Regions from separate parts of the Alcaligenes sp. SMD-FA genome, predicted to be linked through region 1. Evidence: riboswitches for the same ligand, from Rfam matches in the RefSeq annotation. Region 1 holds a riboswitch; each other region holds the start of a gene.
The links. Region 1 has a riboswitch for thiamine pyrophosphate ahead of OKX01_RS07870 (NUDIX hydrolase). Riboswitches for the same ligand answer to the same signal wherever they lie in the genome.
Positions count from the first base shown of each region.

Region 1 (4,595 bases):
GACAAGGAGAAAACGTGAAGACTGAAGGACAAGAAACCAGGTCTGCTGAAAATGCGACAGTCCAAATGAGCCGCCGAATCTCGGTGGAGCAAGTGGAAGAGGGCCACGAACTGGCCCCCAAGTTTGATGAGCACGGCTTGATTGCTTGCATCACGACAGACGCTAGCAATGGCGAGGTCTTGATGTTGGGTTACATGAATCGGGAAGCCCTGGAGAAAACCATACAGACAGGGCAAGCCCATTACTGGAGCCGCTCGCGTCAAATGCTCTGGCATAAAGGTGCCAGCAGTGGACTGGTGCAGACGGTAGAGGAAATGCGTATCGACGACGACCAGGACGCGGTGTGGCTACGTGTGCGGGTAGCCGGTTCCGGAGCCAGTTGCCACGTGGGCTATTACTCCTGTTTCTACCGGCAGGTGCCGGTGGGTGCCGAGCATAGCAAAGGTCAGGATCTGGTCTTTGTCGAGTCCGCCAAGACCTTTGATCCCAAAGAAGTGTATGGGGATGTGCCCAATCCCACTGTGCTGTAGTGTTTGTTTCATTCAATGGAGCCGCTTGACTGTTCGCACTCGTAAAACTGCAGGGCAGTCAGACTGAACATCGCATAGCGATCAGTTGTAATGGGAGAGAGCTTACTTGAGAGGCCATAAAGCATGGAAATGATGCACCGGACCTTGCCCCAGGCCGATCTGCAATTGGTCGGCAGCGGCCAAAGCGCCATTCAGGTATTCCTTGCCCAAACCCACCGCAGTTGGCACGCTGCGCCCCGGTAGCAGGGCCGCAATGGCGGAGGATAGCGAGCAGCCCGTGCCATGTGTGTTGCGTGTCGGGATGCGGGGCGACTGAAAAACATGGCTCTGCCCCTGACCTTGCAACAGATCCACACTGTCCGGGCCGTCCAGGTGGCCGCCCTTGAGCAGCACCCATTCAGGGCCCAGCAAGCACAACTCCTTTAAAGTGCTGTGCATTTCTTGCAGCGAGGCGGGTTCCGGTTTTTGCAGCAAATCGCCTGCTTCGGGCAAGTTGGGGGTGAGCAGGGTACACATGGGCAGCAGCTTGTCGCGCACCACGGAGACGGCTTCGGGGCTGAGCAAACGGTCCCCGCTTTTGGCAACCATGACCGGGTCCAGCACAATCGGGCAGTCCAGGCCGTGATGGTGCAGGCGGTCTGCAATCGCTTCCGCAATCCCTGCATTGGCGACCATGCCGATCTTGATGGCATCCACGCGCACATCCTCAAACACCGCGTCCAACTGGTCCGCCACAAAGTCCGGCTCCAGCGCCACAAAACGCCGCACGCCCTGGGTGTTCTGCGCGACCACGGCTGTAATTACGCTCATGCCGTAGGCACCCAAGGCGTACATGGCTTTCAGATCAGCCTGAATACCAGCGCCGCTGGTCGGGTCTGTGCCCGCAATACTCAATACATTCGGAATCATGCTTGGCCTACTTGATCTTGAGTGGCAGCCAATGCCAGTGCCTGGCGGGCAACTCGGACGACGTCAAAACTGTGTGCTACATCCAGGCTGTTCAGTTCCGCATTGCTGAACCAGCGTGCGTCCAGGGCATCATCGCCTGCCTGCGGCTCACCTTGCTGCCAGCGAAACAGCACAGCAATCAGAATGAAGTGTGAATAGGCCAAGGGTGTGGTGCTGGGCTCGCGGTCAAACACATCCAGCGCATCAAAGACCTGCAAGGCCTGGCCTTGTATGCCGGTTTCTTCGGCCAATTCCCGATGGGCCGCCGCCATGATGGTTTCGCCCGCGCGGATTTTGCCGCCCGGAAAGGCCCAGCGTCCGGCATCGGGCCGATTGGCGCGGCGTATCAGCAAAATCTGGTCTTGACGGATGACGGCAGCCAGGGTGGCGGCAACCGGGCCGACGGGGGCGGGAGAGTGGTCAGACGACAAGATAGCAACTCCTACTCAAGGATAGCCATCCGGCAGCAAGCGGCGAGCAGGTACATACCCGTCCCTTCGCCGGCATGACCCGGATCAGGTTCAACGGGTCACTGCGGTGCAATCTGCTCGGGCAGTTTCTCAGCCTGCTCGCCAGGCTCCCCTCGGTGAAAAGACCGTTCTTGTTAAAACGGTCTGGGCGAGTATACCTGTCTTTCGCCTACAACTCCCCCGTCAAAAACTGCGCTCGCCCACGCCCGAAGGACCAGTCTGCATCGCTGTTCTCGACCAGAGCGATGATCAGATCATCGGGTGATACGCCACAGTTTTGTTCCAGTCGCTCTGCCAGCAAACGGTAGAACTGGACTTTCTGACTCTCGCTGCGGGGGCGGGACACGATATGCAGCAGCACTACTTTGTCGCTGCGAGGGTAACCCAGGCCGGTGTCGTCCAGCACCAGCTCGCCGGGACGGTGCTGGGTGACGCATTGGTAGCGGTCGCTGGCAGGAACATCAAAGGCGTGCACCATGGCTTGGTGCGTGGTGTCAAGTAGCTGGCGTAGTTCGTCGTCGCTGCGGCCTTGGATCAGGTCAAATTTCAGTAGTGGCATGGTGGGTCATTCTTGATAGGAAGTGCGGTCTGCAAGGCCGTCGGGAGTGATAGCCATATCGTCGTACATCAGGCGTTCGGCTTCGATGAGCAAGGTTGATAGTTGCTGGTAAGCGGCGGCCCATTCATCGATAAGCTCGTTGCTGGCTATCCTCTCGCTCAGCTCTTCGCGTAGGGCTTGCAGCAGGAAAGTGTCCCCATGTGGGGCACGCTCGGACTGGATTTGGAGAGCAACGCGATTGTTGGTGATCTGGCTGGCCAAGGGACTCAGCGGTGGGGAGTCGCGCAGTATCAATTCATAAAAATAGGTGGTCAAGGCTTCACTGTCGCTTGCCAGCAGCGGCACAGCCGCCTTGATGATGTCGCGTTGAGCGTCTGTCAACATACAAGTCAAAAGCCAGGCAAGATGTGGCCATTTGTGCAGTCAACGAGATAGGCAGCAGGGTGGGTCACGGTATCAGTCTCCTAGTTTGAGGTTGAGATAGCGGCGCTATCCATAGGGAAGATAGAAGACTGAGTAGATCAAGTAAAATGATGAATAGTGAATTTATGGATCATTAATAATGATTAAAAAGCGATCCCTATAAGTGTTGCCTGGACGAGCTTTAGGCGTACTTGCAGACGGCCAGCAGGTAGGAGCCAGTGCCAGAGGGCTGAGATGATGAGGGTTGCCTGTCTGTCGCGTGAGGGCATGAGGAAAACTATCTGCTCATTGATCACTAAAAAAGATTTTATTTATCAATATTCATCATTTTACTTGATTGATAACTGCGCCTATCGTCAAGGCTCTGAGGACACCGTGACCCAGGCCCAGACCAGCAGGAGGCAAGGTGATGACCGAAGCTGGCCGCTTGTGCGTGTTGGGTAGGCGGCCCACGACGTATCACGTTGGGTATTGCACGGTAAAGGACTTGTCCTCGATGACCTTTTCAAGGAGCTAATCATGCAACTGCGAGACAACGGACTCAGGTTCTCGCCCATCACGATTGTGTTGCACTGGCTTATTGCGGCCTTGCTGTTTTCCATTCTGGGTTTGGAGGTGGCCATCGCCCAAAGCCCCGGTGAGGCGCGGCTGGTGCTGTTGCAAAATCTGCTGGGGACGCTGCTGTTCCTGATCTCCATCTACCGTTTCTGGGCGCGGGTGACGTCTTTTCATCCCTTGCCGGTGGGCTCGCCCAATCCGGTAGAGGTGATAGTGGCCCGTTCCGTGGCGATAGCCCTGGCCTTGGCGATGGTGCTGCTGCCCGTTGCTGTCTGGCTGTCCCGAGCGGCAGCGGGGGTGGCGGTGGAACTGCCCGGTGGTCTGGCCTTGCCGACCTTGATCAGCCCGAATGAGCAGCTCAAAGCCGTGGTCGATGTGTTGTTCAATATTGGCGCCACTGCCTTTTTGCTGGGGTTGGCCTTGCACCTTTTCGGGGCATTCAAAAACCATGTTGTGCTCAAAAATCTGGCCCTGCGGCGCATGCTGGGCAAACAGGTGGAGTTGTAAATCATGAGCGAAGCAAACCGAGTCTTTGCGGGCAATGTCATCACGCAGATGTGTGGTGTGCCATACCCGATCTTTTTGGCGGGCATGGCTGCAATTTCCGGGCCGCACTTGGTGGCGGCGGTAGCGAATGCGGGTGGGATGGGGGTGCTGGGCGGCTTGCGTCTGGCTCCCTTGACGTTGCGTAACTGGCTGCGGGAAACCAAAGCGCTGACGGACCGGCCTTTTGGGGTGAATATCGTGCCGCAGTTTGGTGGCCCGGAAGTGTTCGAGGCCCAGTTCCAGGTGATCTTGCAGGAGCGGCCCCGCATCTTGTCGCTGTTCTATGCCGAGGACTATTGCGCCGACCTGATTCCCCGCGCCAAAGACGCCGGCATGATCGTGATGGTGCAAACCGGCACGGTGGCACTGGCTCGCCAAGCGATGGCGCAGGGGGCCGACATTATCGTCGCCCAAGGCAGTGAGGGCGGTGGTCACCTGAATCGCGGCACGATTGGCCTGATGTCTTTACTACCTGCAATTCTGGACGGTGCGCAGGGCCGTCCCGTACTGGCCGCAGGCGGAATTGTTACCCGCCAGGATGTCAGAGCGGCCATGACCCTG
Region 1 is NZ_CP110108.1:1,710,198-1,714,792, forward strand. It holds gene fur (ferric iron uptake transcriptional regulator) at 1-25, shown strand, start outside; gene hisI (phosphoribosyl-AMP cyclohydrolase) at 66-530, shown strand; gene thiD (bifunctional hydroxymethylpyrimidine kinase/phosphomethylpyrimidine kinase) at 633-1,439, opposite strand; gene OKX01_RS07870 (NUDIX hydrolase) at 1,436-1,909, opposite strand; TPP riboswitch at 1,954-2,072, opposite strand; gene OKX01_RS07875 (tautomerase family protein) at 2,118-2,507, opposite strand; gene OKX01_RS07880 (hypothetical protein) at 2,514-2,891, opposite strand; gene OKX01_RS07885 (cytochrome b) at 3,450-3,995, shown strand; gene OKX01_RS07890 (NAD(P)H-dependent flavin oxidoreductase) at 3,999-4,595, shown strand, end outside.

Region 2 (4,595 bases), 220 kb from region 1:
CGCGTCGTTTGATGTCGCGGTAATAGGATTGGGCCGAGGGCAAGTCATACGCCACGGCATAAATCGCTTCAGCTTTGCGCGCGGCCAAATCCCGGCCCTGCTCAGAGGCACCGGCCTGAAACAGAACAGGCTGTCCTTGTGGTGAGCGCGGCAAGGTCAAGGGCCCATCGACCAGGAAGTGATCGCCCTTATGCAGGATCTGACGCACCTGATCTACCTTGGCATAATCGCCCTGCCTGTCCATCACCAAGGCACTGTCGCTCCAGGAGTCGAACAGCTTCAGCGAAGTCTCAACAAACTCTTCAGCCCGTGCATAGCGCCAGGCATGGTCGGGCATGGCTTCGTAGCCGTGATTACGTGCTTCCGAATCAAACATGGATGTCACCACGTTCCAGCCCATCCGTCCCTTGGACACATGATCCAGGGAGCACAACATGCGCGCTGCCACAAAAGGCGTGTAGAAAGTGCTGGAAACGGTGCTGATCAGGCCGATACGCTCGGTGGCTCGCGCCAGGGCGGCCATCATGGTCAAGGGTTCCAAAAACCAGCGCGGACCGTCAGACACGTTATCGCTGGATTGGCCATCGGCAAAGAATATGGCGTCCAGCTTGCCACGCTCGGCGATCTGGGTCAGTTCTTCGTAAAACCGGACATCGCCGAGGCGTTCTACCTGCGAATCGGGATGACGCCAGGCTGCTTTGTGATGCCCGCAGCCCATAATGAATAAATTGAAGTGCAGCTGCCTCATCCGTTTTTCACCAATCCACCGTCCACCACCAAATTCTGCCCAGTGACTGCCCGAGCCCACGGACCGGCAAAGAACAAAGCGGCATCGGCGAACTCCTCAGGCGTAGTCACACGGCGCAACGGTGTGCTGGCCGCAATCAAGTCAAACACGGCCTCGGGCGTAGCCGCGGACGCATCGGTTGTACGCAGCAAACCGCCAGAAATCATGTTCACAGTAATCTGATCGGGCCCCAGATCGTGCGACAAGGTACGCGTCATGGACAACAACGCCGCCTTGGCGGCCGTGTAATCGTGATAGGGCACAACAGGGTTCTGGAACAGGTTCGTACCGATATTGATGATGCGACCAAAGCCCGCTTGCTTCATACCAGGCAATGCCGCCTGTGTGGTGTTCAAGGCACCGCCCACAATGCCTTCCAGTTGCTGGTTCAGTTGCGACCACGTCAGCGTATCGGCATGGGGACGAGCATCGCCGTTGAAAGAAAATTCAGGCAAAGCGTTATTGACGACCGTAGTGATAGGCTGGCCAAAATGCGCCTGGGCCTTGGCAAACAAAGCTTGCACCGCCGTCGCATCCGTCACGTCCGCTTGCACGGCCAGACATTGCTGCGGGAACTCATCCGCCAGCGCCTGAGCGGCTGCTTCACTTTTCAGGTAATTGATGACAACTTTCGCGCCCTGACGCGCAAACGCACGTACCAGGCAAGCCCCCAGGCCGCGTGCGCCGCCGGTGACCAGAACAAGTTGTTGGGAGAGTTCCGAGACGTGTTCCACAGACATGAGACTCCTTGCAAGAATTCGGCGAGGATGTCGGCCCGGTTCAGACGCAGGTCTATGGATTCGGACATCCCTTCGCCAGTATGAGCTGGATCAGGTTCGACGGGTTTTATCTCAGCCCTTTCCAAGAAGGACACCCCGTGCCGCAGCCAGACCATAGCATAAATTGGCCTAGACCGTATCATTGACATTTGAAAGAAGCTCTCCTACTCTTTGAACCTGTTCCTGGGGGAGTCCTTAACGGGCTGAGACTCCGCATTCAAGCGGTAACCCTTAGAACCTGATCCGGATCATGCCGGCGAAGGGAAAGGAAACGCGGCCTGGCAGCCTGCCCGCTCTTGTCTGTGCGGTGCATTCATCAGCTCACACGCCCCATTTCAATCCCTCCATTTTTCTGCGCCCTGCCCTGGCATCCCGCCAGCTTGGCCGGTTTGTGCCTGTTCAAACAGGTTTTTGGGGAGATCTCATGCTGGACCAAACCGCCACCCTCCTGTGGCTGATCGTTTTTTCTGCGGCTTTTGCTCTGGCCGGGGTGCTATACGCCCGCCACTACAAAAATTCTCTTGAAGACTTTGTGGTGGCTCGCAATAGTCAAAGTTCCGTCGCTACCATTCTGACTTTATTGGCTTCTTCGCTGGGCGCATGGATCCTGTTCTCACCCGCGCAGGCTGCCACCTGGGGAGGATTGAGCGCCGTCATCGGCTATGCCCTCGGTTCCATGTCGCCCCGCCTGGCCATGATTCCGCTGGGCAAACGCATGCGCGAACTGCTGCCACGCGGCCACAGCCTGAGCGAGTTTGTCATTGCCCGCTACGGTCGCCCTATGTATGCGCTGACCCTGCTCATCATGTTGTTTTACATGTTCATCTCCATGACGGCTGAAATCACCGCCATGTCCAAGATGATTACCTTGATCGCCCCTATCCCCCTGTGGGTCACCGCCAGTATTGTGCTGCTGGCCACGCTGATCTACACGTCTTATGGCGGACTGCGCGCGTCCATCTTTACCGACAAGGTACAGATGCTTGTAATCCTGCCCATGCTGTTTCTGATCATCATGTTTGGCTGGCAAGCCGTAGGGGGACCGGTGCAATTGTTTGACAGCGTGAAGCTGGAGGCGCCGCGCCTGATCGAGCTTGGCGACCCGGTCGGTATCAAGGCCGGGCTGACCTTCTTTGTGGCCATCTTGCTGACCGGCCTGTTTCACCAGGGCAACTGGCAGCGCATCTATGCCGCCAAAGACACGCAGTCCATGCGTCGCGGTTTTTTGCTCGGTGGCCTGTTTGTCGCCCCTTTCATCTTTTTGATGGGTTTATTTGGTCTGGCCTTTGTGGGCCTGGGCTCCACCGGTGACAGCTCCGTCGCCTTGTTCAACGTTATTTTGCCGCACGTACCGGTCTGGTTTCTGGTACTGCTGATTCCTTTGGGCCTGTCCTTGGTCATGAGCAGTGCCGATACCGCCATCAGTGCTGTTTCCAGCCTGATTGCGGTGGATCTGGGCCGGATCATGCCCCATCGCAATACCGCTCAAATGATGAGTCTGGCGCGGTCCCTGATCTGGGTTTGCTCCATCCCTGTGCTGTACGCGTCCTCGCAAGGTTTCAGTGTGCTGTACCTGTTCCTGCTGGCAGACTTGCTGTGTTCGGCAGCCGCTTTCCCCGTGTTCTTTGGTTTGTATAGCCGCCGCTACGATGGCTTTACCGCCACCCTTAGCACCCTGGGCGGCCTGGTGGCCGGTCTGGCCGTGTTCCCACGCCCCAATGGCCCGATGGATTACTTGCTGGAATCCTTCTTGCTGGCCGCCATTGTGCCGGTGCTGATCAGCGTGTTAATCATGCCTCTGCGTCGCCATCTGCCCAAGTTCGATTTGGGCACCCTGGCCTCCTCCACACGTGTTCTGGACTAAATCCGAACACACTGGATTCAAGTTCAAAACAAAAACCCCGGTTTGTCAGTCGCAAACCGGGGTTTTGTTGTAAAGGCTTATTGGACGGGACTTTCAGGCTGTATTTGAGGAGTTTGCACAATGATTTCAACCCGTCGATTCGTTGCGCGTCCTTGCTGTGTCGCATTGTCCCCCAAGGGGCGTGTATCGGCATAACCGACCGCGCTCAGGCGCTGGCTGCCAATGCCATTGGCTTCCATGTAACGCACCACACTGCCCGCACGTGCACCGGACAGTTCCCAGTTGGAAGGGTAGCGATAGCTGCGAATGGGCACCGAATCCGTATGGCCTTCAATCACAATCGGGTGGGTGGATTTTTGCAATACTTCAGCCAATTGACGTAGCACCGTCAAGCCCTCCAAGCCCAGATCCGCACCGCCCGAGTTGAACAGAATCTCGCTGTTGATACGGAAGCTCACAGACTGATCGTTCATGACCACATCAATGTTGTCACCCAAGCCATCCAGATCCAGACCGTGATTGCCTTTGCCTTGCCCCTCACCCAGGCCGGACTCGGGAAACAGGCCCGCGCCTGCGGGCAACAAACCGGCTCCGTCTTTGCCTGCTTGTGCAACGACCGTCGCACCTCCCTGCCCTTGCCCCTGCGCCGCCGTTTGTACCCGCTTGCCTGCAAAGGACAGCATCACAATCATCAAGACCAGCAACAAGGTCATCATGTCCAGATAAGTGGTCAGCCAGGCCTCTTCCTCCTCGGGTACGGCCAGCCCCGGATCATTCCAGGGGCGGCTGCGACGGCGGCTGCCCAGATTGCCGGCCAGTTGCTGTTCGATCTTGGCTCCCCGGGCTTGCTCCAGCTCTTTTTGCAAGGCTTTCTGACGGTCAGCCAGTTCACCCAGGGTCAGGTCCTGCTCCATGTTTCCCATGGGATCAACCTCGCTCCGGAGCCGGGTCCGCGTCATCGTCGCGGCCACCCCGGTCATTGATCTCGTCCTGATACTGGGCCATGAAGGAATTGAGTGTTTCGCGCATCAAAGCCGGGCCACGGCGCTGGCTCATCATGGATACCCCTTGCATGATCATGTTCATCAAAACCACGCGCTGCTCGGTACGACGCTCCAGCTTCACGGCCACAGGCTTGAACACCAGATTGGAGAGCAGCACACCG
Region 2 is NZ_CP110108.1:1,932,887-1,937,481, reverse strand. It holds gene OKX01_RS08980 (LLM class flavin-dependent oxidoreductase) at 1-748, opposite strand, end outside; gene OKX01_RS08975 (3-oxoacyl-ACP reductase) at 745-1,527, opposite strand; TPP riboswitch at 1,578-1,675, opposite strand; TPP riboswitch at 1,742-1,849, shown strand; gene OKX01_RS08970 (sodium:solute symporter family protein) at 1,991-3,430, shown strand; gene OKX01_RS08965 (flagellar motor protein MotB) at 3,508-4,353, opposite strand; gene OKX01_RS08960 (motility protein A) at 4,358-4,595, opposite strand, start outside.
Region 2: another riboswitch for thiamine pyrophosphate. It lies ahead of OKX01_RS08970 (sodium:solute symporter family protein); the one in region 1 lies ahead of OKX01_RS07870 (NUDIX hydrolase).

Region 3 (4,595 bases), 1.7 Mb from region 1:
GAGAGGTCGGAGGTTAAAGGTCTCAGGTGAGAGGCCTGAGGTGGGAGGTCATAGATTCGACGCAGGCCAGGAAAGTGTCATACGCCATCCAAGCATGCGGTTTGAACTGTCCAGAAAAAAACGATTGTGAGCCAGTTGAGCCTAGCTTCAGGGTGTCCGGTCGGTTTAGAGGGTTTGCCGCAGGCGGGAGATAGCGTAGGGGTGCAAGCATCCTGCTGTTTGAGCCGGACGCTTGTACTTGGTCCGGGGGACCAAGTACCCGGTGAGTTCAGGATGCGCCCGTAGCTATCTTCCGACAAGGGCACCGGTGCGCAGCACCGGCAAACTCTCAGGCCGGACACCCTGAAGCTAGGCTCAATTGGCGTCTTCTGCAACGATCTCTTTTGCCTGACAAGCTTCGCGTTCCTACAAATGAAGCAACAAATGAAGCAACGAACCCCGCAAAAAAAGCCCCAGGCAGAAAAAATCCACCCAGGGCTTTAACCCATCAAGGCCTGATCAAACAACGATCATGTTCACACCAGGCTCGTCTTCAATAAAGCTTCAAGCCTCCTGATACAGCTTGCTGCCCTGCTGAACGAACTGTACTGACATCTCCTTCATCCCCTGATCCACAGCGGACTGCTCATCTAGGCCGTTAGCCTTGGCATAGTCACGTACATCCTGCGAGATCTTCATGCTGCAGAACTTGGGCCCACACATGGAGCAAAAGTGCGCCACTTTCATCGAGTCTTTAGGCAAAGTCTCGTCGTGGAACTCACGCGCGGTATCCGGGTCCAGCCCCAGATTGAACTGATCATCCCAACGGAATTCAAAGCGCGCCTTGGACAAGGCATTGTCCCGGAATGCCGCCGAAGGATGCCCCTTGGCCAAGTCCGCGGCATGTGCCGCGATCTTGTACGTGATGATGCCGTCCTTCACGTCTTTCTTGTTCGGCAAGCCCAGATGCTCCTTGGGCGTCACATAGCACAACATCGCCGTGCCTTGCCAGGCAATCATCGCCGCGCCCAAACCGGAAGTGATGTGATCGTAGCCCGGTGCAATGTCGGTTGCCAAAGGCCCCAAGGTATAGAAGGGGGCCTCATGACAGTGCTCCAGCTGCAACTGCATGTTCTCTGGAATCAGATGCAAAGGCACATGACCTGGGCCTTCAATCATGACCTGAACATCGTGCTTCCACGCAACCTGAGTCAACTCGCCCAAGGTACGCAGTTCCGCGAATTGCGCCTGATCATTGGCGTCATAGCCCGAACCGGGGCGCAAGCCGTCACCCAGTGAGAAAGCCACGTCGTACTGCTTCATGATCTCGCAGATGTCCTCGAAATGCTCGTACAGGAAGCTTTCGCGGTGATGCGCCAGACACCACTTCGCCATGATGGAACCACCACGCGACACAATGCCTGTCATGCGACTGGCTGTCATCGGAATGAAGGGTAAACGCACACCAGCGTGAATGGTGAAATAATCCACACCTTGCTCGGCTTGCTCAATCAGGGTGTCGCGGAAAATATCCCAGGTCAGATCCTCGGCAATGCCGCCGACCTTTTCCAGTGCCTGGTAAATAGGCACGGTGCCCACCGGAACGGGTGAGTTGCGAATAATCCATTCGCGCGTCTCATGGATATTCTTGCCCGTGGACAAATCCATGATGGTGTCTGCACCCCAGCGAATCGCCCAGGTCATTTTCTCGACCTCTTCGCCAATGGTGGAGCCTAGGGCCGAGTTACCGATATTGGCGTTGATCTTCACCAGGAAATTGCGGCCAATAATCATGGGCTCGGTTTCCGGGTGGTTGATATTGGCGGGCAAAATGGCTCGGCCACGCGCAATCTCATCGCGCACAAACTCGGGTGTTACCGTGGTGGGCAAGCTGGCTCCGAAGCCCTGACCGGGGTGTACCTTGGTCAGGCGGCGGGCCATCTCTTCACCTTGTGGGCCACTGGCGCGCAAACTTTCAATGTATTGCTCGCGCCGCAGATTTTCCCGAATCGCCACAAACTCCATTTCAGGGGTGATGATGCCGCGCCGTGCGTAATGCATTTGCGTGACATTGGCACCCGAAGTACTGCGCCGGGGTTGACGCTTCAGTTCAAAGCGCAAGGTGTCCAGCTCCGGATCAGCCTGGCGGGCCTGACCGTACTGGCTATTGAGTCCTGCCATCAACTCGGTGTCATTGCGCTCGCTAATCCAGGCTTGGCGCAGTGCAGGCAGACCTTTGCGAATATCGATCTGTACCGAGGGGTCTGTGTAAGGACCGCTGGTGTCATAAACGCTTAAGGGAGGGTTTGGCTCGGCGCCAAAGTGGCTGGGCGTATCAGCCAGAGAGATTTCCCGAAAAGGCACACGCAGATCAGGCCGTGAGCCGGTTTGATAGGTCTTTCGGGAGTTGGGTAAGGGCTGGATCGCAGCCGGGTCTACGCTGGCCGCAGTGGCCGTAAAAGAAGGGGTTTTGCTTGTCATTGCAGCTCCAAGGAAATGGTGGAGCCGATATAGGAAGAAGTGCCGTGCAGGCATTGCACCTGTGGCACACGCTCCCAGCATCGGCATTATCCGTACTGGTACGAGGGTTTATCTCAACCCGCCAAATGGCGAGTACCCCTGCGTGCCGACAAGTATAGGTACTTTAGAGCTGCTTGTGGACGTATAAGGCTTATTTTCTTTTCATGCCGTTGAGCAGGTGACGGATGGTTTGATCCAGATGGTCACGTTCTTTGGGGGGTAAAGCCACAATCTCGTCCACGGAAAAGCGGTTGAAGGGCCAGGTCACAATGGGCGGGCCTTCGCCGGAGTCTTGCAAGGTGGCCGCATGGCTTGTGCTCAACTCCATATTGCCCAGCCCGTTCTTGAGCCATTGGGCGCTGATGTTCAGGGCTTTGGCCAGATCCAGAATCTCGCGCGCGTCACGCCGCGTGCCACTCTCATAATTGGAGATGGCGCTTTGGCTAAGGTTACACAGGCGGGCCAGTTCGGCTTGGGAAAAGCCGCGTTGCAGGCGGGCGTGACGGAGGCGATCAGAGAAGTGTTTCACACTACAGATTGTTCATGGAACGCCCTGCACGATGGTTTTCAAGAAAAACCCCGTATGTGATAAAACGATCCGGCCCCATCTGCTTCGCTAGGCAAAGAGAAGGTTAGGATAGGTGTGGGCGCAGTCTGGTATCACGCTGTGTGTACAACCAGCCACTGAGTAGAGTGCGACGCTTGGCGACAGCAGGTAGGGGGCAGAAACGAGTAGTGTCTAGCGCTTTTTCATGCCGTCCAGCAAATGACGCAAAGTGCGATCGAGCAAATCCCGTTCGCTATCGGCTAGCGCAACCACCTCATCGACGGAGAACAGACGGAACGGCCAGGAGACAATCGGAGCGCCTTCCTGAGGTTCGGACAAGGTATATCTGTCGTCCAAGAACTCCATCTGGCCGACACCTTTGCGCAGCCATACCGCGCTGACATTCAAGGCTCTGGACAGCTCCAGTATTTCGCGGGCATCTCGACGAGTACCGTTTTCGTAGTTGGAGATGGCGCTTTGAGTCAATCCGCATAGACGTGCCAAATCCGCCTGAGAAAGACCGCGGTATTGACGTGCATGGCGAAGGCGTTCGGAGAAATGTTTCACACAACAGATTGTTGATGTAACTGCCAGCACGATGGTTTTGATAAAAAATCACAGTCGTGATTTATACTGTCCGACATAGTCATCAGATGTCATTATAGTTAAGGTTTCAACTATGTCGGTTGCAAATGAAATTGCTGGCGGTCCTGTTGTGCTCTACCTGGCCACGGCTATCCCTGATCGGAATTTACTAGAACAAAAAATTCAGGCACTGGCTGAACGTGGTTATCGTCTTATTTTTTGTCCGGATGTAACGGCTTTATTGCAGTTGGCTCAAACGCGCGGGCGTCATGCCGGTTCACTATGTATTGCCTGGCTGGGAGGCACTTTGGCAGAGATTTGCTCTGCAGCCGTGCGCTTACGGATGCTGTGTCCGCAAATCGGGATCTTGATGCAGTCCGACGCCACGGACTCGGCCATGTTGCAAGCCTTGCACAGTGGCGGCGATCAGTTTTGTCCCAAGGATGCGTCTTTGGAGTTGCTGGCGGCCAGTTTGCAGAGTCTGCAACGGCGTTTGATGCAGATACCCATTATTCCTGAACCCTCCTTGATTCAGGAGTGGGTGCTGGATCAGGAAGGCTGGACCTTGATATCACCGGTTGGCATGTCATTTAGTCTGACCAGCACGGAGCGCGCCTTTATGGTCCGTTTGCTGCGAGAGGAGGATCGCCGGGCTAGCCATTACGAGCTGATGCGGGCTGTTGCCAGTAAAACAGATGTCATCAGCAATCCGCCTGGCGCCTTGCATATCAATCGCCTGGGTGTGTTGGTCAGCCGTATGCGGCGCAAATTCAGCCAGGGTGGGACGGTTTTACCGATACGCTCTATCCATAACTGGGGCTATATGTTTGCGGCCAATTGCCAGTTGCTGGCCGAACCGGCGCGCCATTAGGGCAGGGGAGTTGAAAAAGGCTTTGCCGGTTAAACCCGGCAAAGCCTTTGTTGATGCTCTAGAGCAGGGGCTTAGTAGTAACGCTGCACCGAC
Region 3 is NZ_CP110108.1:3,437,355-3,441,949, reverse strand. It holds gene thiC (phosphomethylpyrimidine synthase ThiC) at 544-2,460, opposite strand; TPP riboswitch at 2,516-2,610, opposite strand; gene OKX01_RS15905 (helix-turn-helix domain-containing protein) at 2,651-3,028, opposite strand; gene OKX01_RS15900 (helix-turn-helix domain-containing protein) at 3,239-3,613, opposite strand; gene OKX01_RS15895 (response regulator transcription factor) at 3,726-4,502, shown strand; gene OKX01_RS15890 (D-amino acid dehydrogenase) at 4,574-4,595, opposite strand, start outside.
Region 3: another riboswitch for thiamine pyrophosphate. It lies ahead of thiC (phosphomethylpyrimidine synthase ThiC); the one in region 1 lies ahead of OKX01_RS07870 (NUDIX hydrolase).